4 regions of the Sorangium sp. So ce693 genome follow, and region 4 is predicted to be linked to each of the others. Evidence: riboswitches for the same ligand, from Rfam matches in the RefSeq annotation. Region 4 holds a riboswitch; each other region holds the start of a gene.

Region 1 (7,207 bases), 4.4 Mb from region 4:
CGCGTAGATCTCGTACGCCTCGCCCGCCCGCCCGGCGCCGAGCAGCTCGGTGAGGATGGCCTCGTACGCGTCGACCGCCTCGCGTTCCCGCGGCGCCCGGCGCGGCGCCTCGTCGAGGCGCGGCGGCGGCGCGGCGCTCCCCGCGGCGTGGACGCGCTCCGGCGGCACGCCGAGCAGCGACTTGAAGTGCTGCCGCACGAAGGGGTGCGTCGAGTAGCAGCGCTCGCCCGGGCGCGCCGCGAACACGAGCCCCAGCCGCTCCAGCCGGGCGAGCCCGCGCGCGAGCTCCGCGGCGCCCCACCCCGCCATGGCGCCCGCGATCTCGCCGCCGGCCCGCACCAGCTGGAGCAGCGCCTCCTCGCCGGCGCCGCCGGGGAACACCGAGAGGCGCGCGAGCAGGTCCCGCTCGCCCGGCGGCAGCGCGCGCGCGTAGGCCGACAGCACCGAGCTCAGGCGGCGGGCGAGGACGTCGTCGTGCTCGGCCTCGGCGAGGTGCGCCGCTTGCGCCGCGGAGAGCCGCCCCGCGTCGCCGCCGAGGAACGCGCCCACGTAGGAGCCGAGGACGGCGACCGAGAGCGCGTGGCCGCCCGTCCTCTCGAACAGCGCGCCGAGGGCGCCGTCGTCGCCGCGGATGCCCCAGCGGCGCAGGAGCGACGCGGCGTCGCGCTCGCAGAGCGGCTCCGGCCGGATCGTCGCGAGCCCGCCCTCGGCCCAGGCGGACAGATCCGCGAGCTCGAAGCGCGACGTGACGAGCGCCCGCGCGCCGCCGAGCCCGGACGCGACCGCGCAGAGCAGCCGCCGGAGGAGCGCGTCGTGGAGCTCGCCGTGCGCGCGCCCTGCGCCCCCTTCGGCCTGCACGGTCTCGATCCCGTCGAGCACGAGCAGGTGCGGCGGCCCCTGTCCCAGCGCCTCTTTCAGCCGCGCGAGCTGCTCTCCGGGCGCCGCCGGCGGCCGCGGCGCCACCGGACTCGAGGCGCCCGCGCCCGGCGCGAAGTAGGCCGCCGCCTGCTCGAGGAACGCCTCGGTCCTGGGGTCGTCGTAGAAGCTCCAGACGAGCACCCCGCCGGGCCGCGGGGTGTCGCCGAGCCGCTGGAGGAAGCGCTCGGCGATCGCTGTCTTGCCCGCCCCGCCGATGCCGAGGAGCGCGATCACCCGGGGGCACGGGGGTGACGCGTCGGCCCACGTGGCGAGCCGATCGAGGGTCTCCGCGCGCCCGACGAAGTGCCGCGCTCGCTGGAGCGTGTGCGCGTGCAGCGGGCGCCACGCCGGGGCGGCTCCCTGCAACGGCGCGGGCCCGCCGGCCGGCGCCTTCCCCCCTGTCTCCTCGTCGAGCGCCCTCCCCGCTCCCGCGGGCGCCTTCCCCGCCCCCGCGGGCGCCTCCGCGGCCTGGCTCGATGCACCCGCTTCCTCTGCGGCGGGCTCCGCCCCCGGCGCCGCCTCGGCCCCAACGACGAGCAGCTCCGCCTCGGCGAGGCCGAGCTCGGCGCCGAGGCGCTCGATGATGCGCCGCCGGGACGGGCTCCGGACCGAGAAGCCGAGCCGCGGATCGTTGACCGCGCCCGACTCGTAGCGGCGGTAGGTCCGCACGTCGACGCCGATCGACGCGGCGACCTGCTCCTGCGTCAGGTCGAGCTCGAGCCGCGCCCGCTGGAGGAGCGTGTGGTTGAAGCGGACCGCGGGCTCCATGCCGCCGCCCGCCCTGGAGACCCGTGCCATCGGTGCGAGCGCTCGATCATGGGCGATGCGGCGCTCTCCTGTCCACCACGCTGCCCGGTCCTGCCCGGTCCTGCCCGGGTCCCGCCCTTCCGGATCCGGTCCGCCCGGGCCCACGCTCCACGCATGAGCACCCTGCACGCCGAACGAACCGTCCAGTGCACCGACTACACCGACGATCTCCGCATCTTCACGGTGACGAACGTCCTGTCGCCCGACGAGTGCGAGGGCTTCATCGCGCTCGCCGAGGCGCGAGGCTTCGAGCAGGCGCCGATCGGAGGGACCGAGATCATCAACCTCGAGGTGCGCAAGAACGGCCGCGTCATCGTCGACGATCCGGAGCTCGCCGCGAGCCTCTGGGAGCGGCTCGCGCCGTGGACGCCGCCGAGCTTCGGCCTCCACCGCGCCGTCGGGCTGAACGAGCGCTTCCGCTACTACCGGTACACCAAAGGCGAATATTTCAACTGGCACGGCGACGGGTCGTTCGTGCGATCCGACGGCGAGCGGAGCCTGTTCACCGCGATGATCTACCTGAACGACGACTTCGAGGGCGGCACGACCGATTTCTGGGGCGGTCGGAGCATCGCCCCGCGGCGCGGGATGGCGCTCCTGTTCGAGCACCGCCGGCTCCACCGCGGGGCCGCCGTGACGCGGGGGAGCAAGTACGTCCTCCGCAGCGATGTGATGTACCGGCGCGGGTGATGTCAGCGCCGCGCGAGCATCGGCGCTCGGCGCCTCACCGGGGCGCCGCGGTCGCGCGGACGCCGAGCGCCTCGGCGAGGCGCGGCAGCACCTCGCCGGCCCGGGCCTCGATCTTGAGCGCGCCGAGCTCCTCGCCGCGCGCGGAGCCGAGGTTGATCATGGCGATCGGCATGCCTCGCTGCGCGGCGCGCAGCACGAAGCGGTAGCCCGAGAAGACCGCCAGCGACGAGCCGACGACGAGGAGCGCGTCCGCCGCGTCCACGAGCGCGAAGGCCGCGTCGACGATCGGCCGGGCCACGTTCTCGCCGAAGAAGACGACGCGCGGCTTGAGCGGCCCCTCGCAGCGGAGGCACGGCGGCGCCCGGAAGCCCGCCACGTGCTCGGCGGGCAGGTCGGCGTCGCCGTCGGGGGCGAGGTCGGCCGCGAGGCGCAGCCAGCCGGGGTTCTGCGCGAGGAGCCGCTCCTGGAGGGCGGCGCGCCGCTCCATCGCGCCGCACGCGAGGCAAGCGACCTCGGAGAGCGTCCCGTGCAGCTCGATGACGCGGCGGCTGCCCGCGGCCTGGTGGAGGCCGTCGACGTTCTGCGTGATGAGGCCGTCGAGCTGCCCGCCGTGCTCGAGCTGCGCGAGGGCGCGGTGGGCGGGGTTCGGCTCGGCCCTCGAGAACCGCTCCCAGCCGATCACGGCGCGCGCCCAGTACCGCTGCCGGATCTCGGCAGAGCGGGAGAACTCCCGCCCCTGGATCGGGTTCCGCGCGCGGCGCCGCGTCTCGGGACCTCGATAGTCCGGGATGCCGGACTCGGTGCTGCACCCCGCGCCCGTCAGCGCCACGATCCGCTTGCCGCGCAGGAGCGCGACGAGGTCGTCGAACGGATCCGCGAGGAGCGCTTCGCTGAGCGGCATACGCCCGGGTTGTGGCCCGTCGCTGCGCGCACCGCCAGCGTCAACCGTGCAATCATGCAACCGGGCAAAGGAGCTCCCCCACAACATCTCGCTTGACCGGCTCACTGCACCACCATATGTAGTGGCCATGTTGGTGCCTCGGGCTTCGGCCCGGGGCTCAAAAGGGAACCCGGTGTGAATCCGGGGCTGCCCCGCAGCGGTAAGCGAGAACGATCTCCACGACGCGCACTGGCCCTCGGGCTGGGAAGCGGTGGACCGTAGGAACCCGGCGAGAGCCGGAGCGCTCGTGAGCCCGAAGACCTGCCAACATCCTGCGCTGGGGAGACATCCCGCGCCGGTTTGACCTGGAAGCCTCGTGGGAGGCGGGTAGGTCCGAGCTGGCGCAGACTCTCGCGCTTGTCCCGGTTCCGACCCCCTCCCGCGTTGTCTTCCTTTCGTCCGCGGGGGCGAGCGGTCGGTCCGAGGGCTCCTCCAAAGAGCCTGGCGCACCCGTGCGCATCGGCTGGCTTTCTCGTTCTCGCGGCATCGACGCGAGCGGTCCGAGACCGCTCGGAACGAGCACGACGAGGAGGATGCCATGCTGAACGAACCGTTGGTGAAGAGCAACGGCGCGGCGCCGTTGCGCGCGCTCCACGCACCCCACGCGCCTCACGCGCCCGCCATGACGAGCGCCGGCGCGGAGGAGACGCTCCCGCACACGACGATGCGCGTGAAGAAGCGCAACGGCTCGAGCGAGCCAGTCGACGTCAACAAGATCGTCCGGGCGGTGAGCCGCTCCTGCGCGGCCCTGTCCGACGTCGACGCGCTCCGCGTCGCGACAAAGACCATCAGCGGCCTCTACGACGGCGCGACGACGCGCGAGCTCGATCAGCTCTCCATCCAGACGGCGGCGTCGCTCATCGCCGATGAGCCCCAGTACGCGAAGCTCGCGGCGCGCCTGCTCGCGACCTACATCGACAAGGAGGTCCGCAATCAGGAGATCCACGCCTTCTCGCAGTCCATCGCCGTGGGGCGGCGGCTGGGCCTCATCAACGATCGGCTCCACGGCTTCGTCGCGCAGAACGCCCGCAAGCTGAACGACGCCATCGAGCCGGGGCGCGACCACGAGCTCGAGTACTTCGGCCTGCGGACGCTCTACGACCGCTACCTGCTCAAGCACCCGGAGACGCGCCTCGTCATCGAGACGCCGCAGCAGTTCTTCCTGCGCATCGCATGCGCGCTCTCCGAGACCGTGGCGCAGGCCGTCGAGCTCTACCGGCTCTTCTCGTCGCTCGATTACCTCCCGAGCTCACCGACGATGTTCAACTCCGGGACGAGCCACGAGCAGCTCTCGAGCTGCTTTCTGCTCGACTCGCCGGACGATCACCTCGAGACCATCTACCAGCGCTACACCGACGTCGCGATGCTCTCGAAGTTCTCGGGCGGCATCGGGCTCGCCTACCACCGGGTGCGCTCGCGCGGCTCGCTCATCGAGAGCACCAACGGGCACTCCAGCGGGATCGTGCCTTGGCTCAAGACGCTCGACGCGTCCGTCGCGGCCGTGAACCAGGGCGGCAAGCGCAAGGGCGCCTGCTGCGTCTACCTCGAACCGTGGCACGCCGACGTCGAGGAGTTCCTCTCGCTGCGCGACAACACGGGCGACGAGGCCGCGCGCACGCACAACCTGAACCTCGCGAGCTGGGTCCCGGACCTCTTCATGAAGCGGGTCGAGGCCGACGGCGAATGGAGCCTGTTCGACCCGAAGGAAGTGCGCGATCTCCCCGATCTCTACGGGGAGGAGTTCGATCGTCGCTACGTCGAGGCGGAGCGGGCGGGCCTCGCCAAGAAGACGATGAAGGCCCGCGAGCTCTACGCGCGGATGATGCGCACGCTCGCGCAGACGGGCAACGGCTGGATGACGTTCAAGGACAAGTCGAACCGCGCCTGCAACCAGACGGCGCTGCCGGGCCGGACTGTGCACCTCTCGAACCTCTGCACCGAGATCCTGGAGGTGACCTCGAACGAGGAGTCGGCCGTCTGCAACCTGGGCTCGATCAACCTCGCTCGCCACACGACCACGCTGGCGGACGGCGCGATCGCGTTCGACTTCAAGAAGCTCGCGCGCACGGTGCGGACCGCGGTCCGCCAGCTCGACCGTGTCATCGACCTCAACTACTACCCCATCCCCGCGACGAGGCGCTCGAACCTCCGCTGGCGGCCCGTCGGGCTCGGGCTCATGGGCCTGCAGGACGTGTTCTTCCAGATGCGCCTGCCCTTCGACGCCCCGGCCGCGCGGGAGCTCTCCAGGCGGATCTCGGAGGAGGTGTATCACCACGCGCTCTCGACGTCCGCGGACCTCGCGGCGGAGAAGGGGCGACACCCGGCGTTCGACGAGACGCGCGCCGCGCGCGGAGAGCTCCAGTTCGACGCGTGGAACGCCGTCCCGGAGGACACGGCCCGCTGGGAGGCGCTCCGCGCGCGCGTCCAGGCCGAGGGGCTCAGGAACTCGCTGCTCGTCGCCATCGCGCCGACGGCCACCATCGCGTCGATCGCGGGCTGCTACGAGTGCATCGAGCCGCAGGTGTCCAACCTCTTCAAGCGCGAGACGCTCTCGGGGGACTTCCTGCAGATGAACCGCTACCTGGTCGCGGAGCTCAAGCGGCTCGGCGCGTGGAACGACGCGGCGCGCACCCGGCTCAAGCTCGCGGAGGGCTCGGTCCAGGGCATGGACGAGCTGCCCGAGCAGCTGCGCGCCGTGTACCGGACGGCGTGGGAGATCCCGATGCGCTCGCTCATCGACATGGCCGCGGATCGCGGCGCCTTCATCGATCAGAGCCAGTCGCTGAACCTCTTCGTCGAGAACCCCACGATCGGTCAGCTCTCGAGCATGTACTTCCACGCATGGAAGAAGGGGCTCAAGACGACCTATTACCTGCGATCACGCCCCGCGACGCGCATCGCCAAGGCGACCGTGGAGGCGGCGCCCGACCGCACGCCCGAGGGCGGCGCCGCGCCGCGCCGCGAGGGCGGCTGGGTGTCCGCGCCGCCGGCGAAGGCGGCCGCGGACGTGGCGTGCGCGCTCGAGAACCCCGAAGCCTGCGAGGCCTGCCAGTGAGCCGCGTCAGCCGCCCCGCGCGCCTCCTGGATCCGGGCCAGTGCCTCACCCTGCGCCCGATGGCCTATCCGGCCTTCTTCGAGATGTACCGCTCCGCCATCAAGAACACGTGGACCGTGGAGGAGGTCGATTTCTCCACGGACGTGGGCGACCTGCGGAAGATGACCGACGCGGAGCGGCACCTCGTGCAGCGCCTCGTCGCGTTCTTCGCCACGGGAGACTCCATCGTGGCGAACAACCTCGTCCTCAACCTGTACAGGCACATCAACGCCCCGGAGGCGCGGATGTACCTGTCGCGGCAGCTCTACGAAGAGGCGCTTCACGTCCAGTTCTATCTGACGCTCCTCGACACGTACGTCCCCGATCCCGAGGATCGTCACCGCGCCTTCGCGGCCGTCGAGAACATCCCCTCGATCCGCCAGAAGGCCGATTTCTGCATGCGGTGGATCGATTCCATCGAGTCGCTCGGCCGGCTGGACTCGCGCGCCGATCGGCGGCGGTTCCTGCTGAACCTCATCTGCTTCGCCGCGTGCGTCGAGGGGCTCTTCTTCTTCGGCGCGTTCGCGTACGTGTACTTCCTGCGCTCGCGCGGCCTGCTCCACGGGCTGGCCGCGGGGACGAGCTGGGTCTTCCGCGACGAGAGCGCGCACATGCGCTTCGCCTTCGAGGTCGTGAGCACGGTGCGGCGCGAGGAGCCCGAGCTCTTCGACGCCGGGCTCTCTCAGTCGATCCTCGACATGATGGATGAGGCGATCGCCTGCGAGGCCCGGTTCGCCGAGGATCTCCTCGGGGCCGGC
Region 2 (7,207 bases), 1.0 Mb from region 4:
AGCATAGCAGGCCCGAGAGGACACGGAATGACGCCTTCGCAGGCGACGGCAGGCGCTTCCCCCCGGCGCGGCGCGCTGCTAACCACGCGCCATGACCGCTCAAGAACAGCAGCCGGGGGCCCGCGGTACGCTCCAGTTCGTCGCCGTCGAGCGCGCGGGTCACGTCGCCACCGTGACCATCCAGCGGCCCGACAAACTCAACGCCCTGAACCCCGCCGTCCTCGGCGAGCTCACGGCGGCCTTCCGCGACCTCCTCACGCCCGCCGAGGGCAACGAGGTGCGCGCGGCGGTGCTGACCGGCGCCGGCAAGGCGTTCGTCGCCGGCGCCGACATCGCGGAAATGGCCACGATGAACAGCATCGCCGCGAAGCGGTTCGCCGACGCAGGACACCGGCTCGCCGAGCTCATCGAGACTGCCCCCTTCCCCGTGATCGCCGCCGTCAACGGCTTCGCGCTGGGCGGCGGCTGCGAGCTCGCCCTCGCCTGCGACTTCATCTACGCCGCCGAAGGCGCCAAACTCGGCCAGCCCGAGGTGAACCTGGGCGTCATCCCGGGGTTCGGCGGGACCCAGCGGCTGCTGCGACGGGTCGGGCCCGGACGCGCGCGCGAGCTCGTCTATTCAGGAGACATGATCACCGCGCAGCAGGCGCTGTCGATCGGGCTCGTCAACGCCGTCTTCCCGGCGACCGAGCTCCTCGCGCGCGCCCAGGAGACCGCCCTCAAGATCGCCTCGCGCGGCCCGCTCGCCGTCGCCGCCGCCAAGCGCGTCCTCCTGCGCGGCGAGAGCCTCGACCTCGCCGCCGCCAACGAGCTGGAAGCCCAGGCATTCGCGGCGCTCTTCGGCAGCGAAGATCAACAGCTCGGAATGAAAGCGTTCCTGGCGAAATCGCAGGCCACGTTCACCGGCAAGTGAAACCTCGGAAGGCGCGAACCGCGCGCCCGAGGGCAAAAAAATACCGCGCATCACGCTGGAGGGGGACCCAGAATGACCGCGGCAGGAAAACCGCGCCGGAGTCCTGAACGTCCGCCACGGTGCTAAGAAGAAAAACCGCATGCGCTCCGGGCTGGGGGGTCCGCGCCGGTGCGCATGCGGTAGTCAGATTGTGGCATCCGCAAGCGCGTTGTCGATAACAAAGTGCAACGCCTGCACGCCGGGCGAGCAGAGCGCTCCAGACGCGAAGGCAGCCAGGCGAGCGCGCGACCCACACACACCAGCTCTGCAGGAATTCACGTTCGAGCCGGGCATACCGCTCCACCGGAGACAGCGCTCAGCGCAGCGTCCATTTCGCATTCCGAGACGAGCGAACACGAGATCCCCCACCTCTTCAATAAGAGACGCCACGACGCGACGGGCCGCACACCGGACACCTGCTCCCGAGTAAAGAGCCAGGACGAACAAAGCACACTGCGGAAGGAACGCGCCGGCGCCTGTGTTCAAGCACACGAGAGCCCCTGCTTGCGCGCAGGCCGCGATACGCGCAGCGCCCGCATGGCCACAAAGTAAACAGGTTTTATCTAAGGGGGACATATTTCACGACGTGTGCTCGACGACTCTTCGCCTGATGCGTCTGGGTCAATTTCTCGACCTCGGCCATTGCATGACAGGGCCTGGATCGCTCGTCGGCGCGCGCCTGTCTGCTGGATGGGGGCCCCGACAGGCGCACGGCGCGCCTCGGCAGCGATGGCCTCGTGCGCCGCTGCAGCGCCCCCCGAGGGCGGGGTGGCCACCAGCCCAGGCATCACCGCCGCACCGACGCCGTAGACGAGGGAGCTCGCGGCGTGCAGCGGCGGGCCGGAGCGCGCCAGGTGGAAGCGCGCGCCCCAGATCGATGCACCGGGTCGAGGCACCCGGGTTCGCCCGGTCTGCGCACCCCGGTTCGCCCGGTTCGCGCACCCCGGTTCGCCCGGTTCGCGCACCCGGGGTGCTCGCCCGGCTGCGGGGTGCTCGCCCGGCTCGCGCGATCGTGTCGCCAGGACGCGCGGGCCAACGCGCGCAAGGCGGAGCCCGCGCGCTCAACGGTGAGCTCGTCTGACACGCGAGGCCCCGTGCAGCGTCCGCTGGGCACCTCCGCCGCGATCGGGGCGCGACGTCCTTGACGCCGGACACGAAACGGGATTACCGAGCACCGGCCTGACAATCCATTCCTCGGGTGCCCTCCGGGGCATAACAGGGAAGCCGGTGCAAAACCGGCGCGGTCCCGCCACCGTGAGTGGGGAGCTGCCTCCGAAGACCACTGGGCCTCATTGGACGAGGCCTGGGAAGGTGGACGCAGCGCTGGGAGCTCGATCAGCTCCCTGAACCCATGAGCCGGGAGACCTACCCGAGCCTCCCACGAGGTGCAGCTTGCGCACGTCTTCGTGGCGTTCGGGTGCGGACTTCACCCGGAGCGCCGAAATCGGTCTTCACGGCCGCGTTGTGTCGATCGCCGCCGTGTCCCTGGGGACGCTCCTCGCGCCCCGGCCCGCGGCCGCGATGCACCTCGCGGAAGGCGTCCTGCCGCTCGGCTGGTGCGCCGCCTGGAACGCGCTCGCCCTGCCCTTCGTCGCGATCGCCCTCCACCTGCTCCGGCGCCGCACCCGGCAGGACGCCTTCTACAAGCCGTTCGTCGGCCTCATCGCCGCCGCCGTCTTCGCGATCTCATGCATGCCCGTGCCGGTGCCGACCGCCGGGACCTGCTCCCACCCGTGCGGCACAGGGCTCGCGGCGGTGCTCATCGGCCCCTGGATGACCGTCCTCGTCACCGTGGTGGCGCTCCTTATCCAGGCCCTCTTCCTCGCGCACGGCGGCCTCACCACGCTCGGCGCCGACGTCGCGTCGATGGGCATCGCGGGCGCCTTCACCGGATACTTCGTCTTTCATCTCGCGCGGCGCTGCGGCGCGAACCTCTGGGTCGCGGGCTTCCTGGCGGGCGTGACGTCGGACTGGGCGACGTACGCCACCACGGCGCTCGCGCTCGCGCTCGGGCTCTCGGGCGAGGGATCGGTGACCTCCATGTTCACGGGCGTCGCCCTCGCCTTCGTCCCCACCCAGCTGCCGCTCGGCCTGCTCGAGGGCGTCATGACCGCGGGGGCGCTCGCCTTCCTGCGCACCCGGCGGCCCGACATCCTGGACCGGCTCCAGGTCGTCCGGCTCGCCCCGGGGGCATCGTGACGCGGCGGCTCGGACAGCGCCCGATGTCAGCGCTGCTCGCGCGGCGCGCGTGCGTGGCCTGCGAGCGCGCGCTCCAGCTCGCCGCTGCCCTCTGGCTCGCCGCCTGCCGCAACGCGTCCTGGGACGGCGTCGACGAGGCCGTGGTCCGCCGCGTCGCCGAGGACGCAGGGCGCCACGAGACGGGGCCGCTGTTCGCGGGCCTCGAGGGCGACCTCCTGCTGTTCGCGTTCCTCTGGGCCGGGCTCCTCGCCGGCTTCGCCCTCGGCTACTTTTCGCGCGTGCTCTTCGTCGAGCGCGCGGACGCGCCCGCGGGCAAGGCCGGCGGCGAAGGCCTGCGTGCGGACTGATCCCCCCGCGCGGCTCCGCGACGTGGACGCCCGGCTCCGCCTCGGGGCCGCCGTGGCTGCGTGCTGCGTCGCCGCGGGCGCGCGCTCGCCCGTCACACCGGCCGCGCTGCTCCTCCTCGCGTGCGCGGCCCTCCGCCTCCAGGGCACGCCGGCGCGCGCCGTCCTCCGCGCCGCCGCGCCCGCCGCATGGATCGGCGCGGTCGCGGCGGCGCTGGCGCTCGCGCTCACGCCGGGGGCGCCGCTTTTCCCCGGCGCGCCGTTCCCTGTCGACGCGATCACGGCCGAGGGGGCCCGCCGCGCCGTGGCCATCGGCGCGCGCGTCCTCGCGGCGGCCGCGGTGCTCCGGTGGCTCGCCGGCGCCGCCGCGCCCGCCGAGATCGAGGCGGCGCTCGCCGGGCTCGGCGTCCCCGCGGCCCTCGTCGAGCTGCTCGCGCTGACGCGGCGCTTCGCCGGCGTGCTCCAGCGCGCGGCCGACAGCGCGTGGAGCGCCGCCGCGCTCCGCGGCGGGTTCACACGCCCCGGCGCTGCCGCGCGCTCGGCCGGCGCCGTCGCTGGCGTCGTGGCGCTCCGCACGCTGGAGCGCTCCGAGAGCGCCGCGCTCGCCATGCAGCTCCGCGGCTACCAGGGGAAGCTCCCCGTCGCCGACCGGAGGGCGAGCGCGCCCGCCGCGAACCTCGCGTTCGCCGCCGCCGCCATCGCGGCCCTCGGGCTCAGCGTCGCCGCGGGAGAGGCCGGATGATCGCGATCGCGCTGCGCGCCCCCTGGCTCGGCTACCGGCGCGGCGAGCCCGTGCTGCGCGACGTGCGCCTCGACGTCGCCGAGGGCGAGTCCGTGGCGGTGCTCGGCGGCAACGGCGCCGGCAAGACCGCGCTGCTCCGGACGCTCGTCGGGCTCCTCCCGGCGCCCGGCGGCGGCGTCGAGATCGCGGGCCGCCGCGTGGGCTCGCCCTCGGACGCCGTCGCCGCGGGCGCCGCGCTCGTGCTCCAGGACCCGGACGACCAGCTGCTCGGCGCGACGCTCCTCGACGACGTCCTGTTCGGCCCGCGAAACCTCGGCCTGCCCGCGCCCGAGGCGCGGCGCCGCGCCGAGGAGGCGCTCGCCGCCGTGCAGATCGCCCACCTCGCCGATCGGGCCATCGAGGCGCTGAGCTTCGGCGAGCGCAAGCGCGCGTGCATCGCCGGGATGCTGGCGATGCGGCCGCGGGTGCTGCTGCTCGACGAGCCGACCGCGGGGCTCGACCCGGAGGGCGAGCTCGCCCTGTGCCAGACGCTGCGCGCGCTCTCCGAGCAGCAGGGGACCACGCTGGTCACCGCGACGCACGCCGTGGATCTCGTGCCGCTCTTCGCAACGCGCGCGGTCCTGCTCGGCGACGGCCAGGTCCTCGCGGACGGGCCGCCGCGGGAGGTGTTCGCGCGGGGGGAGCTCCTCGCGCGGGCGCGGGTGCGGCGGCCGTGGGTCGCCGAGCTCTGGACCCGGATGAGGCCTGTGCCGCCGCAGGGCGGCGCGGGGCTCCCGCTCACCCTGGAGGAGGCGCTCGCGTGCATGACGACGGTCTCCTGCTGATCGGCCACGGCAGCCGCGACGCCGCGTCGAACGCCGAGTTCGAGGCGATCGTGGCCGATTACGCCGTGGCGCGGCCCGAGATCGCCGTGCAGCACGGCTACATCGAGCTCGCGACGCCGCACCTCGCCGACGCGCTCGCGGCGCTCGCGGCGCGGGCGTCGCGGGTGGCGGTCGTGCCGCTCTTCCTGTTCGCCGCGGGGCACGTGAAGAACGACATCCCGCTCGCGCTCGAGCGGGCGCGGGCCGCGCACCCGGGCGTGCGCTTCTCGGCGGCGCGGCCGCTCGGCGTGCACCCGGCGCTCGCGCAGATCGCGTTCGAGCGCGCCGCGACCGCGCTGCCGGACGACCCGGCGGCGCGGGCCCGGTCGGCGCTCGTCGTCGTGGGGCGCGGGTCGAGCGACCCGGACGCGAACGGCGATTTCTGCAAGACGGCGCGCCTCATCGGCGAGGGCCGCGGGCTCCAGCTCGTCGAGCCGACCTTCATCGGCGTCACCCGGCCCTCGGTCGAGGAGACGCTGGAGCGGGTCGCGCGGCACCGGCCGGAGCGCGTCGTGGTGGTCCCCTACTTCCTCTTCGCCGGGCGGCTCATGACGAAGCTCGCCGAGCAGGTCGACCGCTTCTCGTCGACGTACCCGTGGATCCGGGCGTCGCTCGCGCCGCACCTCGGCCGGTCGAGCGCGCTCGAGGGGCTGATCGACGAGCGCGCGCGCCAGGCGTTCGCCGGCGAGGCGCCGCTCCCCTGCGACACGTGCATGTACCGCACCGCGCTGCCGGGGCTCGCCCGGGAGGTCGGCGGGCTCAAGGCGATGCTCTACAGCGTGCGCCACACGCTCACGCACACGCAGGCGTCGAACCACCCGCACGCCCACCGCTCGCTGCGCAAGCACGTGCTCGTCTGCGGCAACGCCGACTGCGTGGACCGCGGCAGCCTGGCGCTGCTCGAGTCGGTGCGCCGCCTCGTGAAGCAGGCCGGCCAGCAGCAGCAGATCCGCGTGACGAGGACGTCGTGCATGGGGCGCTGCGGCGAGGGGCCGACGGTCGCCGTCTACCCCGACGGGGTCTGGTACCGCGGCGTCCGCGAGGAGGACGCGAAGGACCTCGTCGAGGAGCACCTGCTCGGCGACCGGCTGGTGGCCCGGCTCGTCGACGACATCATGCAATGAAGGATGGATAGGAGAGAACCGATATGGCCTGTCACGAGATCGCCGCGCTCCGCCTTGGGCTCATGAACATCCTGGGGATCGATGATCCGGCCGAGCGCACGCACGAGCTCGCCGAGCTCGGCGCCGCGGCCGCCGAGCCAGGGCCGGTCTCGGCGATGCTGCGCGCCGGGGACCTGAAGAACCTCTCGCGCCTCTTCGAGGGGTCGCTCGTGGAGCTCCAGGAGAAGGTCGCCAAGACCCCCTCCGGCGACCCGAAGCTGCCTTATCTGCGCTCGCTCCTCATCCTGACGAAGCAGGTCGAGCTCGATCTGCGCGCCCAGGTCGACGGGCTCGGCCGGCTCTACCGGGAGCTCGAGGAGATGCACGACTTCGTGCACGAGATCTACCCGGCCGACTGAAGCGCGCCCCTCACCGGAGGGAGCCCATCGCGCGTGATTGCGACAGCGCGGAGACAGGAGCGACGTCATGGCAACACAAGGCAACCCGAAGATCAGGATCGCCCACGCAGCGCCGCTCGGTGACGACGCCCGGCTGCTCCGGCTCGAGCGCGTCGACGGCGCGGAGATCGGCTTCGCCGGCGGGCAGTACGTGATCATCAACACCGGCGTCACCCTGCCCGGCGGCAGGCTCGCGAAGCGCGCCTACTCGCTGCTCTCCAGCGACGCCGAGCAGCGCGCCGTCGAGATCGCGGTGAAGCGCATCGGCGCCGGGCCGGGGTCGAACGTGCTCAACGACATCGCCGTCGGCGCCGAGCTCGAGTGGAGCGGCCCCTGGGGCAAGCTGCGGCTCGCGCCGGGCTTCTCCGGCCGGGCGCTCGTGATCGCCACCGACACCGGCATCACCGCCGCCCTCGGGATCGCCCGGGGCGCGGCCGCCGCCGGCGCGGCGCAGCTCGACCTGCTCTGGCTCGTCGAGCCGAGCGAGACCTTCGCCTCCGAGCCGTTCGTCCGCGAGCGCCTCCCCGCCGCCGTTCGCCTCACGGT
Region 3 (7,207 bases), 4.4 Mb from region 4:
AGGATCTCGAGCGGGCCGAGCTCGCGCTCGATCCGCTCCACCGCGCCGTCGACCGCCTCGCCGTCGGCCACGTCTACCGCGAACGCCGCGGCGCGATGGCCGCTCGCCTGGAGATCGGCGACCACGGCGCCCAGGCGCTCCCGATTCGCGTCCACCGCCGCCACCGCGGCGCCCCGCGCGGCGAGCCTCCGGGCGACGGCCTCGCCGATCCCCTGGGCCGCGCCCGTGACGAGCGCCGCCTTGTGTTTGAACTCCATCGTTCGCTCCCGTCAGGCCCTGTCGAGCCCGTCCATGATCCGGTGCCGCTCCGCGTGGTACGCCTCCTCGGACTGGCTCGCCTTCCAGTAGGGGATCGCGTACAGCGCCTCGCGCCCGAGCCCGCGCTCGTCGAGCAGGTGATCGCGGATCGCGACGACGGACGACGACTCGCCCGCGACCCAGGCGAAGACGCGGCCGTCCGGCCACCCCAGGGCGCGGACGGCCGCCTCGAGCCGGGGGCCCGGGGCGTGCTCGCCCTGCAGGTAGATCCAGGTCAGCGCGACGTGCGGCGGGTGATCGATCTCCTGCACGTCCGCCGCGTCGGGGACCGCGACGACGGCGTGGCCGCGCGCCGTCTTCGGCAGGGCCTCGAGCAGCGCGCCGATGGCCGGCAGCGCGGAGAGGTCGCCGGCCAGGAGGTACCAGTCCGCGGGACCGAGCATCGGATCGGGGCCGCCCGGCCCGGCGATGCCGATGCGGTCGCCCGGCCTGGCGCGGTGGGCCCACCGCGACGCGGGGCCGTCGTCCCCGTGCAGGACGAAGTCCACGTCCAGCTCGCCGGCCTGCGCGTCGAACCTGCGCACCGAGTACGTGCGCGTGATCGGCCGCCGACGCATCGGAGGCCAGACGGGGCCGTCCGGGCCCAGCGTGGGCAGCTCCGGCGCCGCCTGGTCGCCGCGCGGGAAGAAGACCTTGATGTGCGCGCCGCCGCAGCGCGCGGGGAACCCCGCGATCGCCTCGCCGCCCAGCGTGATCCGCCGCATGCGGGGGGAGATCGCGGTCGTGCGCAGCACCTCGAGCAGGCGCGGCGGGGTGCGCGCCACCGGCCCGGGTGGGGATGTCGCGACTCGATTCATGGTGACCTGTGCCATGGGGAAGCCGTCGTGCAGCAAGCTCGGCCGGTCAGCCTGTAGCTTCCTGGATGGGCGCCTCCGCGCGGTGTCGGGGCGCTGGCCTCGCCTCGCGCGGCAGCCGGGTCGACAGGAGCTCCCACCAGTGCCCGAGCGTCGGCAGCTCGGCGAGGTCCACGAACGCGACGTCGATCCCCGCGGCGCGCCACTGCTCGACGAGCGTCATGAGCCGTATCGAGTCGAGCCCCAGATCGAGGACGTTGTCGCGATCGGAGATCGCCGAGGGGAGCTGGTCGAGGACCTCGGCCACGTCGCCGCGCAGGCGCTCGACCCACGGCGTCCGGTCCTGCGTCCCCCCGAGCGGCGCCGGCGCCTCGCGCCGCGGGGGGCTCGCCCGCTCGCGGGGCGCGAGCGCGGCCGCGAGCGCGGCGAGGACGTCGCTCGTCGGCAGCGCGACGCCGCACCGCTGCGCGACGTAGGTGATGGCCATGTCGTGCTGCTGCCGGGAGAAATCGGCGGTCCCGTCGGTCACGAGGAACGGCTGGACGTCGTTCATGAACGCCTCGCACGCGGTCAGCAGGCACCCGATGTGCGCGTACACGCCGCACACGATCAGCTGATCGCGGCCCCACCGGCGCATGAGATCCAGGAGCTCCGTGCGCTGGAAGGCGCTGTAACGCCACTTGGTGAGGACGGTGTCGGCGCTTCCCGGCGCGAGCTCGCGCACGATCTCGTGTTTGTCGGGCTGCTGCGTCAGACCGGGCCCCCAGAGATCCGTCAGCAAACCGCGCTGGGCTCTCGTCTGCTCTGCCGGCTGCTTCGTGTAGACGACCGGGATCCCGCTCGCCGCGCACCTCTCCCGGAGCAGGCGGACACTTTCGATCAGCTCGACCATCGGGGACGCGCTCGCGTCGTAGAAGCCGAGGAAATACTCCTGCATATCGTGGATCAAGAGGACGGAGCGCCCCGGATCCGGCCGCCATGACGCCCGGCTCTCCGGGAGCTCATCGGCTCGTGGCATGCGATAGGTCTGGATGCGGGGGATGGCCATGGTCGTTCCTCTCTCTCTTCTCGTCTCTTGTGGTCGCAGCGCTCCTGTCGACGGAACGGCCGCGGGCGTCGCTGCGCCGCCTCGGCTCGCGCTGTCCTCTCAGGCGCGCGCTCCCTGCGCGAGCCTGTCGGCGATCCAGCGGCGGAGCGCCTTCTTGTCCACCTTGCCGACGCTCGTCGTCGGGAGGGCGTCGAGCCACTCGATGCGATCGGGCACCTTGTACGGGGCGACGCCGCGCTCGCGCAGGAAGGCGTTGATCTCCCTCGCCGGCGGCGGCTGCCCGCGCGCCACGAGGAACGCGCACGACCGCTCGCCGAGGTGGGCGTCCGGCATGGCGACGAGCGCCGCGTCGCGCACCGCCGGGTGGGCGAGGACGTGGTTCTCGACCTCCTCGGCCGCGATCTTCTCGCCGCCGCGGTTGATCTGATCCTTGGCGCGGCCCTCCACGACGAGGTAGCCGGCGGCGGTCCGCCGCACGAGATCGCCCGTGCGGTAGAAGCCGTCGCGCGTGAACGCCTTCTCGTTGTGCGCGTCGGCCCTGTAATAGCCGCGGATCGTGTAGGGCCCTCGCGTGAGCAGGTGGCCGACCTGCCCGGGCTCGACGTCGCGGTCCTCGTCGTCCACGACGCGGACCTCGTCGTGGGGCGAGATGGGCCGACCCTGCGTCTCGAGCGCGATGGCGTCGGGGTCGTCGAGGCGGGTGTAGTTGACGAGCCCCTCCGCCATCCCGAACACCTGCTGCACCTTGCAGCCCAGGGTCGGCCCCACGCGGCGCGCGACCTCCGCGGGGAGCCTGGCGCCGCCCACCTGGAGCACCTTCAAGCTCGACAGGTCGTGCCGCGCCGCCCGGGCCGACTCCAGCCAGACCGAGGCCAGCGGCGGCACGAGCGCGGTCAGCGTGACCCGCTCCCGCTCGATCCACGCGAACGCCTCGTCCGGGCTGGGGCGGCGGCAGAGCACCACGCGGCCGCCGGCGTGGAGCGCGCCGAGGCTCCCGGGAGAGCTGAGCGTGAAGTTGTGCGCGACGGGGAGGACGGCGAGGTAGACGCTGCCCTCGTCGAGCCCGCAGATCTCCGCGCTGGCCCGAACGCTGTAGAGGTAGTCGTCGTGCGTCCTCGGGATGAGCTTCGGTACGCCGGTGCTCCCGCCGGACAGCTGGAAGAACGCGACGTCCCCCGCGGCGGGCTCCGGGAGCTCGACGGGCTCCCGGTCCAGGCTGGAGAGCGCCGTGTGCTCGCCCGGCTCGCCGGCCACGAGCACGTGCCGCAAGGTCCTGACGTCACGCCGGATCTGGCTCGCCAGCTCCCGGTAATCGAACCCGCCGTCCCGGTCGGCGATGACGTACGCGACCGCCTCGGTGTGCTCGCAGAAATACGCGATCTCGGCGCGCCGGTGCGCGGGCAGGGCCAGCACGGGGAGCGCCCCGAGCCGGAACAGCGCGAAGCACACCTCGAAGAACTCCGCGATGTTCGGGAGCTGGACGACGACGCGATCCCCCGGCCGGAGCCCGAGGCGCAGGAGGCCCGCGGCGAGGCGATCGGCGCGCCGATCGAGCTCACCGTAGCTCAGCCGGCGATCGCCGCCGACGAGCGCGATCCGATCCGGGTGCCGCGCGGCCCGCTCGCGGAGCAGGCGCCCGAAGGTGTCGCCGCGCCAGTAGCCGGCGCGCCGGTAGAGATCGGCCATCTCGGCCGGCCACGGAGTCCAGCCGTCGAGCGCCTGCGTTCGCGCCTGCGCGGGCGCCTGCCGGCTTTCCTCCTGAGAGCTCATGCCCTCTCCGGCGCCTTGTCGAGGCCGAGCGCGTTCAGCATCGTCCCGAGCTTGGCGGTGGTCTCGGCGAGCTCGTGCTCGCCGCTCGATCCGATGACGATCCCGGCCCCGGCATAGAGGCGGAGCGCCCGGCCGGCGACGTCGGCGCAGCGGATGACGACCGCCCACTCGCCGTCGCCGCTGGCGTCGGACCAGCCCACGAGCCCCGTGAAGAACCCGCGGTCGAACCGCTCGATCGCCTCGATGGCGTCGCGGGCGCGGTCCGTGGGGTATCCGCACACCGCGGGGGTCGGGTGCAGCGCTGTGGCCAGCTTCATCGAGGAGATCGAGAGATCGCGCAGCTCCCCGGTGAGCCGGCTCGACAGGTGCCACAGCGTCGGGGTCTGCGTGAGCGAAGGCTCGTCGGGGACGCTGAGGCGCCGGCAGAACGGCCGGAGCGCGGCGGCGACGGCGTCGACGACGATGGCGTGCTCGTGCCGGTCTTTCTCGGACGCGAGCAGGGCGATCGCCCGCCGGCGGTCCTCGTCGGGGTCCGGGCTGCGGATCGCGGAGCCGGCGAGCGGATTGGCGATCACCCGGAGCCCGGAGCGCGACAGGAGCAGCTCCGGGCTCGCGCCGAGGAGCGTCCGCGCGCGCGACGTCGCGCCGCCGCGCTCCGCGCCGGAGAGCCCCGCGGTCGGATCCGAGAGGTTGGCGGCGAAGGTGTAGCCGTTCCGGTTCTGCTGCGAGAGGCGCTGGAGGACGAGGCGGAGATCGACCGGCTCTCGCAGGACCATCTCCAGCATCCTGGAGAGGACCACCTTGCTCAGCACCTCGGACCGCATCAGGCCCACCGCCGCCTCGACGCCGCGCACGTAGTCGCGGGGCTCCGGGACCTGGCGCAGCTCCTGGATGGCAATCGGCAGGTGCGCCCTCGGCGACTCCGACGTGTGGTTGAGCGGGCCTGCGCTCTGGATGGTCCGCGGCACGATGAGGTGAGCGGGCGACGTGCTGTTGAACGGCACCGCGCCGACCACCATGGGGAGGCCCTGACCGGCGCCGGTCCTCGAGGCCGCCGCGAGCACCCTTGTGACGCGGTCCGCGAGGCGATCGCCCTGATCCGCGCCGTTCGGCTCGAGGATCATGTCGTGTACGCCCTGCGCGAGGAGGGTGCGTGTCGGCGACGCGAAGAAGAACGCCGACTCAGGGGTGTATTGCTTCAACAGCTGCCCTGCGTTCACCGCGGGCAGCGCGGCAGAGGCCGGCATCGAGATGGAACTCGTCACATTCAGCTCCGATGGGCGTCGAGAGCCACGTGGGCTCGGGTCATCGGGCGCTGGACGTCAGGTCTCGGGCCGCTTGATCCTGATAAAGAAAATCAGTTTCAAGTAACTCATGGCACGGCCGAGCAAGACTGTCAAGGGACTCCCGATTCCGTCTCGGGTGTGTGCCGTCGGTGGGGCCCGTGGACGGGGCGCTCCGGGGCTTCGCTTCTGCGTTGACATCCTGCGTGACGGGTGCGACGAGTCGCCCCGCCATCGGTGCTCGTCCGGCCATCGCCGGGCGAGCTGAAAAGGGAACCCGGTGAGAATCCGGGACTGCCCCCGCAGCGGTGAACGGGAACGACGATCACCAAGAAGCACTGGGCATGCACCAGAGCAGCCTGGGAAGCGGTGATCCGTAGGAGAGCGGCCGGCGATGGCCGCAGCGCCCGTGAGTCCGAAGACCTGCCGAAGGTGCGCGCGCCGGTGCGCTGGCGCGCGCTGACCTGAGCCTTCGAGGGGAAGGCGCGCAGGCTCTCGACCACCTCGCTCGCGCGCGGTGCCGTGGCCCGTCACGCAGCCCCCTCGCTTCGGCTCTCGGCTCACCCGGAGCAGCGCTGGGTCGACGCGGGCAGGCGGCGCGTGAATGGTTGATTCCTCTGATCGTCGGTCGCGTCGGCGCCGGAGCGCCGGCGCGGCGTGCTGGCTCGCGCTCGCGGTCGGCAGCGTCGTGGCAGCCTCGCCTGCCGCCCGCGCCGACGATCGGCGCAGGCCGGCGGGCGAGCAGGGGGGCGATCGCGCTGTCGCTCCGCCGGAGACAGCCCCGCTGGAGGTGCGCGTCGAGGGCGATCGCCTGCGCGCGCCCGCGCCGCCCAAGGACAGGTCCGTCGCGGGGTCGGTGCTGAGCCGCGATCGCCTCACCGGCGCGGGGCTCGGGGCGGCGGACGTGCTCCGCACGCAGCCGGGCGTCCGCGTGGAGGAGTCGGGCGGCTTCGGCGGGCCGGCGACCGCGGCCCTCCGGGGAGCGACCGCCACGCAGACGCCTGTGTACCTCGCCGGCGTCCGCCTGAACGACGACGTCGTGGGGACGGCGGATCTCTCCCTCGTGCCCCTCTGGCTCATCGAGCGCGTCGAGATCTACCGCGGCAACGCGCCCATCGAGGCCGACCGCCTCGGCCCCGGCGGCGCGATCTTCTTCGAGCCGCGGCGGCCCTCCCGGACGACGGCCGGCGTGGGGGCGATGGCGGGCTCGCTCGGCGCGCGGCGCGGGTGGGCGTTCGCCGGCGCCAGCGCGGGGCCGGTGAGCTCGATCGTCGGGGTGAGCGCCGAGGCCGCGGAGAACCGCTACACGTTCGTGGACGATCGCGGGACGCTCTTCGACGAGAGCGACGATACCCTGGAGCGCCGGCAGAACGCCGACGTGCGCACGATCGACGCCTGGGCGCTCGCGCGCGTCGAGCTCGGGGGCGGCGCGATCGTCGACGTGATCGCGAACGGCACCGATCGCGAGCAGGGGATGCCGAGGCTCGCGCTCCTGCCGTCCCGGAAAGCGCGGGGGGAGTCGCGGCGCGCGCTGACGTCGGTCGTGGCGCGCGTGCCGTTCGGCGGCGAGGCGCAGCACGCGATCGAGGCGCGTACCTCGTTCATCGAGGCGCGCTCGGAGGTCCACGACCCCCTCTTCGAGCTCGCGCTGCTCACGCCGGAGCTCCGCCTCGCCGGCCGCCGCCTGGAGCAGACGCTCGGGGCGACGCTCGCCTTCGCCGACCGGCTCCGGGTGCGGCCCGTGCTCTCGGTCGCGCGCGAGGGCATCTCGCGCGCGCCGGACGACGTCCCGCTCGCGCGGGCGCGGCGCTCGTTCGCGCGTGGCGCCGTCAGCGCGGAGGTGCGGCTCGGCGAGGGGCTCGCGCTGCACGCCCTCGCGAGCGGGGAGTGCCACGCCACCGGCGCGGACCCGGAGCGCCCTTGCGACGTGCTCGTCCCGACCGGGCGGGTCGGCGTGGAGGCGGGGAGCGACCGGATCCGGCTCCTCGCGACCG
Region 4 (7,207 bases):
CCTCGTAGACCTCGACGCCGGGGACGATGAAGAACATGCCGCGCGGCTGCAGGTGGTGCAGCGCGTACGGGGTCGCCACGCCGACGCGATCGGCGACGATGGCGCCGGTCGGGCGGCGCATCATCGGGCCGCCCCAGGGCGCCCAGCCGTCGAACATCGTGTTGAGCAGGCCCGTCCCGCGCGTCGCCGTCAGGAACTCGCCGCGGAAGCCGATGAGCCCGCGCGAGGGCACCCGGAACTCGAGGCGGGCGCGGCCGAAGCCGGGGTTCGTCATCTTCACCATCCGGCCGCGCCGGGAGCTGAGGCGCTCGGTCACGATGCCGACGTAGGTGTCCGGCACGTCCACGACCACGAGCTCGAGCGGCTCCATCACCTCGCCGTCGATCTCGCGCGTCACCACCTCGGGGTTCGAGAGCTGCATCTCGTACCCCTCGCGCCGCATCGTCTCGACCAGGATGGCGAGCTGGAGCTCGCCGCGGCCGAGCACCACGAACGTGTCGGGCACCTCGGTCGGCTCCACCCGGATCGCGAGGTTCTTCATCGCCTCGCGCTCGAGCCGCTCCTTCAGGTGACGGCTCGTCAGGAATTTCGACTGCTTGCACTTGCCGGCGAACGTCGACGTGTTGACGCCGATCTTCATCTTGATCGTCGGCTCCTCGACGACGATCCGCGGCAGCGCCTCGGGGTGCGCCGGATCCGTGATCGTGTCGCCGATCGTGACCGCGTCGATCCCGGCGATCGCGATCACCTCGCCCGCGACGGCGCTCTCGACGGCGACGCGCTTCAGCCCCTCGTAGGCGTAGAGCATCTTCACGTAGCCGCGCGACTGCCCGCCCTCGGCGAGGAGCGCGACGTCGGCGCCGGACCGGGCGGTGCCGCGGACCACGCGGCCGACCGCGAGCCGGCCCACGTACTCGTCGTGCGTCGTGTTGCAGACGATGACCTGGAGCGGACCGTCGGGGTCGCCCGAGGGGCCGGGGACCCGCTCGAGGATGGTCTCGAAGAGCGGCTCGAGGTCCTTCGCCTCGTGCTCGAGCTCTCGCTTCGCCTGGCCGAACTTCGCGATCGCGTAGAGCGTCGAGAAGTCCATCTGCGCGTCGCTCGCCTCGAGGTCGCAGAAGAGGTCGAACACCTCGGAGAGCACCTCGTGGGCGCGCGCGTCGCTCCGGTCGATCTTGTTGATGACCACGATGACCGGGAAGCCGCGCTGGAGGCACTTCGAGAGCACGAAGCGCGTCTGCGGCAGCGGGCCCTCGGCGGCGTCGACGAGGAGGAGCGCCCCGTCGGCCATCATGAGCGTGCGCTCGACCTCGCCGCCGAAGTCGGAGTGGCCGGGCGTGTCGACGATGTTGATCTTGACCCCGCGGTACCGGATGCTCGTGTTCTTCGCGAGGATGGTGATGCCGCGCTCCCGCTCGAGGTCGTTCGAGTCCATGACCCGCTCGGCCACGACCTCGTTCTCTCGGAAGGCGCCCGACTGGCGGAGCATGTGATCGACGAGGGTCGTCTTCCCGTGGTCGACGTGGGCGACGATGGCGATATTGCGGAGATCGTTACGGGGCATATACGGCGGCGGCCGTGTAGCACGCGACCCACGGAGGAGCGAGCCCATCCTCGCTAGAGCCCGAACGTTCGGCCTGCACGGCAGCGGCGCGGCAGCCGCGCAGGGAGGCGCTCGGATGGAGAGCGCGAGGCGCGCGCGTGGCGCGGGCGAGCCCTCGCCGGGCGGGCGAGGGGAGCGGTAGCGATTGACAGCCGAAGGCGCGCGGCCATAGGGTGCGCGCCGCGCTGGTGCCCGGGCGTTCGCCTGGGCCGAAGAGGGAACCCGGTGAAATTCCGGGGCTGCCCCGCAGCGGTAAGCGAGAACGACCTCCACCCCAAGCACTGGCCCGACGAGGGCTGGGAAGCGGTGGACAGTAGGGAGCCGGCCAGGCCGGAGCGCTCGCGAGCCCGAAGACCTGCCAGCGCCCGGCGGCGGGAGACATCCGGCGCCGGTTCGACCTGGGAGCCTCGAGGGAGGCGGTGAGGTCCGAGCCGGTGCAGCTCTGCCTCTGCCACGTCCCGGATACCGAACCGCCCCCGCGTCGCCTTCCGGTCGCCCGCGGGGGCGAGAGGTCGGTCCAGCGCACCGTGCGATGGCCAGCCATTTCGTCCTCGCGGAGCTCGACGCGAGCGGCCCGAAGCCGCTCCGCGCGATTGCAGCGAAGGAGGACACGAATGCTGCGCGAGACGGTCACGACGAGCCACGGGCACCGCCATCCATTTCATCTGCTCGCCGCGTTATCCATGGTGCTGGCCGCCGCGCGGCCCGCGCGCGCCGAGGGCGACACCCCCGAGGCGCCCGCTGCCCCGCCGGAGGCCGCCGCTGCAGAGCCCTCCGGTGAGGGCACGCCCGCGGGCGACGCCGCGGCGCCGGCGGGCAGCGCGGGCACGCCCGCGGGCGACGCCGCGGCGCCGGCGGGCAGCGCGGGCGCGCCCGAGGGCGACGCCGCGATCGAGGTCACGATCCAGGCGGAGAGGCCGGGCAGCGAGGCCGCGTCGCGCGTCTCCGTCGGACACCGGGAGCTCGAGCTCAGGCCGAGGCTGCGGCCGGGCGACATCCTCGAGTCGGTCCCCGGGCTCTTCGCCGTGCAGCACGCGGGCGGCGGCAAGGCGAACCAGTACTTCCTCCGCGGGTTCGACGCGGACCACGGGACCGACGTCGCCTTCTTCGTCGACGGCGTGCCCGTCAACATGGTCAGCCACGGCCACGGGCACGGCTTCACCGATCTCTACTTCATGATCCCGGAGCTCGTGACAGGGCTCGACGGCTACAAGGGGCCTTATTACGCCGGCATCGGCGACTTCGGTACGGCGGGCGCCGTCAACCTGCGCTTCGCCGAGAAGCTCGAGGAGAGCTACGCGCAGGTCAGCCTGGGGCAGTACGGTATCCAGCGCGGCCTCGTCATCGCCTCGCCGGATCTCGGCGACGCGTGGCGCGCTGTGGCCGCGGCGGAGATCTACCGGAACGACGGGCCGTTCCTGAGCCCGGAGCGGCTCAAGCGCTTCAATGTGTACCTGCGGGCCACGCACGATCTCGGCGACACCGGGAAGGTCCAGATGACATGGATGTCGTATGGATCGACCTGGCACGGCTCCGGCCAGATCCCCGCGCGCGCCGTCTGCGGCGAGGGCGAGCAGGGCGGGCTGAACCCGCCGCCGTCGGCGTTCGGACAGCCGTGCATCGACCATTTCGGCGCCGTGGATCCGACCGAGGGCGGGGCGACCGAGCGGCACATGGCGTCCCTCGCCTACTCGACGGCGTGGCGGGACGCCGATCTGAGCGCGCTGGCCTACCTCGTTCGCTACCGCTTCACGCTGTACTCGAACTTCACGTTCTTCAGCGAGGACGCCGTCCACGGCGACCAGATCGAGCAGAACGACGACCGCACCGTCGGGGGCGCCGATCTCCGGTTCCGCAGGCAATACGAGATCGGCGGGGCGAGGTTCACGACCTCGCTCGGCGCGCAGATCCGCGCGGACGCGATCGACAAATCCCTCCACCACGACGAGGCGCGCGAGCGGATCGAGGAGAAGAGCAGGACCCACGTCGACGAGAGCCAGATCGGCGTCTACGTCGAGCAGGACGCCCGGCTCCGGCGCTGGCTCCGCGTCGTGCTCGGGGCGCGTGGGCAGTGGATCGACGTCAACGTGGACGACCCGGGCGAGGACCTCGAGAGGACGGGGAACAGAGCGAGCGGCACCCGGGGGCAGATGCAGCTGCTCCCGAAGCTCACGGCGATCGTGTCGCCCGTCGAGGGGCTCGATCTCTTCGCCCACTTCGGGCGGGGCTTCCACTCGAACGACGCGCAGGGCGCGGTGCTGGGCGAGGGGGCGGCGACGCTGATCACGCCCGCGACGGGCTACGAGGTCGGCGTGCGGGTCGCGCCCTTGCGCGGGCTGTCGCTGAGCGGGGCCGGGTTCCTCCTCGACGTGGACTCGGAGCTTGTGTGGAGCGGCGACGCGGGCGCGACCGAGGCGTCGGGGCAGACGCGGCGCTACGGGATCGAGATCGGCGGGCGCTACCGCCTCGGGAGCTGGCTGTTCGCGGACGTGGACGCGACCTTCACCCGCGCGCGCTTCCGCGAGAACGCCGGCAACGCGAGCGCGGTCGCCCTCGCGCCGACCCGGACGCTGACCGCGGGCGTCGGCGTCCGCCCGACGTTCGGCGCGTTCACGCCGTTCGCGGCGCTGCGGGTCAAGGCGATCGGCGCGCGGCCCGCGACCGAGGACGAGTCGCTCACCGCCGAGGGGTTCACGGTCGTCGACGCCAACGCCGGGCTGCGGTGGAAGCACGTCGAGGTGGCCGTGGACATCCAGAACCTCTTCGACACGACGTGGCGCGAGGTCCAGTTCGCGAGCGAGTCGCGGCTGCCGTACGAGCCGGCCCCGGTCACCGGGATCCACTACTCGCCGGGGTGGCCGTTCACGGCGATCGGGCGGGCGACGCTTTACTGGGAGTAGGCGCATCGCCGCCTGAAGCGGTGTCGACTCCGACGGTCCGCGCCGTCCCCGCCGCGCGTTCCACTCCACTCATGCCGGGTGGTCCGCAGGAATGCGCGACAACCCTGCTCTCGACCCATCCACGGCGCCGTCATGGCCCCTCCACGCTGCGGCTGGCCGGGGAGCTGGGGCGCCGTAGCGCTCGTCAATCGCGGTGTCCTCGAGGTCGGGTGGCTCGCGCTGGACACGCTCGATGGCTCCACAATCGATGAGTCCGCCTTGGCACGCTCGAGCCGCTCCAGCGGGTCGCGGCGGCCCTGCGCCGCCACCGGCGGACGCTCTCGGCGCCGGCTCATGGGGTCATTGCTGTGCTCGTCACTCGCCGCTGCCGGCCGCCGCGATGACGGCTCGCGGACGCGGAGAGCAGGACAGGAAGGGAGAGCACGGCGTGGCGAACGTGTAACCATGCTGTAGGCTGTGCCGCATGGATCCGACAGGGCTCGGCGCCGATCTGCAGTTCCGCATGCTGGTCGAAGGCGTGAAGGACTACGCCATCTTCATGCTGGACACCGAGGGTCGCGTGATCACGTGGAACGCAGGCGCCGAGCAGATCAAAGGATACTCCGCGCAAGAGGTGATCGGCACGCACTTCTCGCGATTCTATCCGGCCGAGGCGATCGAGCGGAAGTGGCCACAGACAGAGCTCGCCGAGGCGCGGCGCGTAGGCCGCTTCGAGGACGAAGGCTGGCGCGTGCGCAAGGACGGCTCGATGTTCTGGGCGAACGTCATCATCACGGCCCTCTACGGCCCCGACGGCGAGCTGCGCGGCTTCGCCAAGATCACGCGCGATCTGACCGAGCGCAAGCGCCAGGAAGAGTCGCTGCGGCACAGCGAGGAGCGCTTCCGCACGCTGGTCGAAGGCGTGAAGGATTACGCCATCTTCATGCTCGACCCCGAGGGCCGGGTGGCCACGTGGAACGCCGGCGCGGAGCGGATCAAGGGATACTCCGCGCAAGAGGTGATCGGCACGCACTTCTCGCGCTTCTATCCGGCCGAGGCGATCGCGCGCGGCCGGCCAGAGACGGTGCTCGCCGAAGCGCGGCGCGAAGGCAGCTTCGAGGACGAAGGCTGGCGCGTGCGCAAGGACGGCTCGTCGTTCTGGGCGAGCGTCCTCGTCACGGCCATCCGCGGCCCGAACGGCGAGCTGCGCGGCTTCACCAAGATCACGCGCGACCTGAGCGAGCGCAAGCGCCTGGAACAGATGGAGTCCAACGCGCGCCAGATGGAGGAGTTCGTGGCGATGCTGGCGCACGAGCTGCGCAATCCGCTGGCGCCGATCGCCAACGCGACAAGCGTCCTCAAGCTCGAAGGCAAGGACAACGCCCAGGTCGTCTGGGCGGCCGGCCTGATGGAACGACAGCTCGGTCAGCTCGTGCGGCTCGTCGACGATCTGCTCGACGTGAGCCGCATCACGCGCGGCAAGATCGCCCTCGAGTCCAAGCGCATCGATCTCGCCGACGTGGTGGCGCGCGCGGCGGAAGCGTCCCGGACCTGGATCGACGCGCGCGAGCAGGTCCTCGAGGTGCAGCTGCCCGCCGAGCCGCTCGCCATCGTCCAGGGCGACCTGGCGCGGCTCACGCAGGTGGTGAGCAACCTGCTGCACAACGCGGCGAAGTTCACGCCGCCCCGCGGCTCGATCCGGGTCACCGTGGAGGCGGACGGCGCGCACGCGACGCTCCGTGTCCGCGACAACGGCGCGGGGATATCGCCCGAGCTGCTGCCGCAGGTGTTCGACCTGTTCACGCAGGGGGATCGCGGCCTCGATCGCTCCGAGGGCGGGCTGGGCCTCGGGTTGACGATCGTGCGCCGGCTGGTCGAGCTGCACGGCGGGACGGTCCAGGCGCTCAGCGAGGGGCCCGGCCGCGGCAGCGAGTTCATCGTGCGATTGCCGCGGCGGACGCGCCCTCTCGCGCCGCCGACGGTGGGCGCGCCCGCAGCGCAAGCGGGGCGCAAGCTGCGCGTCCTCGTCGTCGACGACAACCGAGACTCGGCCGAGAGCATGGCGCTGCTGCTGAAGCGCATGGGCCACGACGTGCACGCCGTGTTCGACGGTCCTTCAGCGCTCGATCTCGCGGCGCAGCTCCAGCCGGACGTCGTGCTGCTCGATATCGGCATGCCGGGCATGACAGGCTATGACGTCGCGCGCGCGCTGCGTCGCATTCCGGGCCTCGCGGGCATATCGCTGTTGGCGATGACCGGTTACGGCCAGGAAGCGGACCGCCGCATGAGCCGGGAGGCCGGGTTCGACGTGCACCTGGTCAAGCCGATCCGCGCGGACGTGCTGAGACAGCACCTGGCGGACATCTCCGCTCGTCCTGGCGCCGGCTGAGCGCCTCATCCCGTCACGCGCCCCCGAGGCGAGGGCGATTCCGCCGTGGCGTCGGCAGGCACCATCCGAGCGGTTCTTCGCCCGCTGTAAGCTGCGCCCGGCCGCCCCGTTGCGGAGAGGTGCGCCGCGGCCATCTCGCCGAGGCCTCCTCAACGAGGGCTCCCATGCCGTTCTCTGTCCACACGACCCACGCCGCGGCGCGCTGGCGCCTGTCCACGGCGTCCGCCCCGCTCTTCCTGGCGCTCTTTTCGCTCCTCCTCGTGGGCTGCGGCCCCCGCCTCGTCCCGTTCACGCACGAGCTCCGGGTGCAGCACGACCTGAGCGACAGCGACGTGA

The links. A riboswitch is a leader RNA that binds a small molecule or an ion and turns the genes downstream of it on or off. The one in region 4 is predicted to bind cobalamin.
Region 1: it holds a riboswitch for cobalamin, as region 4 does, so the genes downstream of both, WMF14_RS21835 (ribonucleoside-diphosphate reductase subunit alpha) here and WMF14_RS05165 (TonB-dependent receptor) in region 4, are expected to answer to the same signal.
Region 2: it holds a riboswitch for cobalamin, as region 4 does, so the genes downstream of both, WMF14_RS01355 (energy-coupling factor ABC transporter permease) here and WMF14_RS05165 (TonB-dependent receptor) in region 4, are expected to answer to the same signal.
Region 3: it holds a riboswitch for cobalamin, as region 4 does, so the genes downstream of both, WMF14_RS21850 (TonB-dependent receptor domain-containing protein) here and WMF14_RS05165 (TonB-dependent receptor) in region 4, are expected to answer to the same signal.

Annotation. Positions count from the first base shown of each region.
Region 1 is NZ_CP150347.1:5,820,197-5,827,403, forward strand. It holds gene WMF14_RS21820 (helix-turn-helix domain-containing protein) at 1-1,716, opposite strand, end outside; gene WMF14_RS21825 (prolyl hydroxylase family protein) at 1,840-2,415, shown strand; gene WMF14_RS21830 (NAD-dependent protein deacetylase) at 2,450-3,316, opposite strand; cobalamin riboswitch at 3,431-3,638, shown strand; gene WMF14_RS21835 (ribonucleoside-diphosphate reductase subunit alpha) at 3,894-6,410, shown strand; gene WMF14_RS21840 (ribonucleotide-diphosphate reductase subunit beta) at 6,470-7,207, shown strand, end outside.
Region 2 is NZ_CP150347.1:348,374-355,580, reverse strand. It holds gene WMF14_RS01360 (enoyl-CoA hydratase/isomerase family protein) at 92-913, shown strand; cobalamin riboswitch at 2,132-2,339, shown strand; gene WMF14_RS01355 (energy-coupling factor ABC transporter permease) at 2,438-3,151, shown strand; gene WMF14_RS01350 (hypothetical protein) at 3,175-3,498, shown strand; gene WMF14_RS01345 (CbiQ family ECF transporter T component) at 3,488-4,237, shown strand; gene WMF14_RS01340 (ATP-binding cassette domain-containing protein) at 4,234-5,061, shown strand; gene WMF14_RS01335 (CbiX/SirB N-terminal domain-containing protein) at 5,037-6,224, shown strand; gene WMF14_RS01330 (DUF3209 family protein) at 6,248-6,622, shown strand; gene WMF14_RS01325 (FAD-dependent oxidoreductase) at 6,690-7,207, shown strand, end outside.
Region 3 is NZ_CP150347.1:5,829,567-5,836,773, reverse strand. It holds gene WMF14_RS21875 (2,3-dihydro-2,3-dihydroxybenzoate dehydrogenase) at 1-257, opposite strand, end outside; gene WMF14_RS21870 (siderophore-interacting protein) at 270-1,115, opposite strand; gene WMF14_RS21865 (isochorismatase family protein) at 1,162-2,160, opposite strand; gene WMF14_RS21860 ((2,3-dihydroxybenzoyl)adenylate synthase) at 2,260-3,930, opposite strand; gene dhbC (isochorismate synthase DhbC) at 3,927-5,195, opposite strand; cobalamin riboswitch at 5,432-5,658, shown strand; gene WMF14_RS21850 (TonB-dependent receptor domain-containing protein) at 5,818-7,207, shown strand, end outside.
Region 4 is NZ_CP150347.1:1,380,908-1,388,114, forward strand. It holds gene typA (translational GTPase TypA) at 1-1,612, opposite strand, end outside; cobalamin riboswitch at 1,773-1,980, shown strand; gene WMF14_RS05165 (TonB-dependent receptor) at 2,218-4,503, shown strand; gene WMF14_RS05170 (hybrid sensor histidine kinase/response regulator) at 4,967-6,871, shown strand; gene WMF14_RS05175 (DNA-directed RNA polymerase) at 7,036-7,207, shown strand, end outside.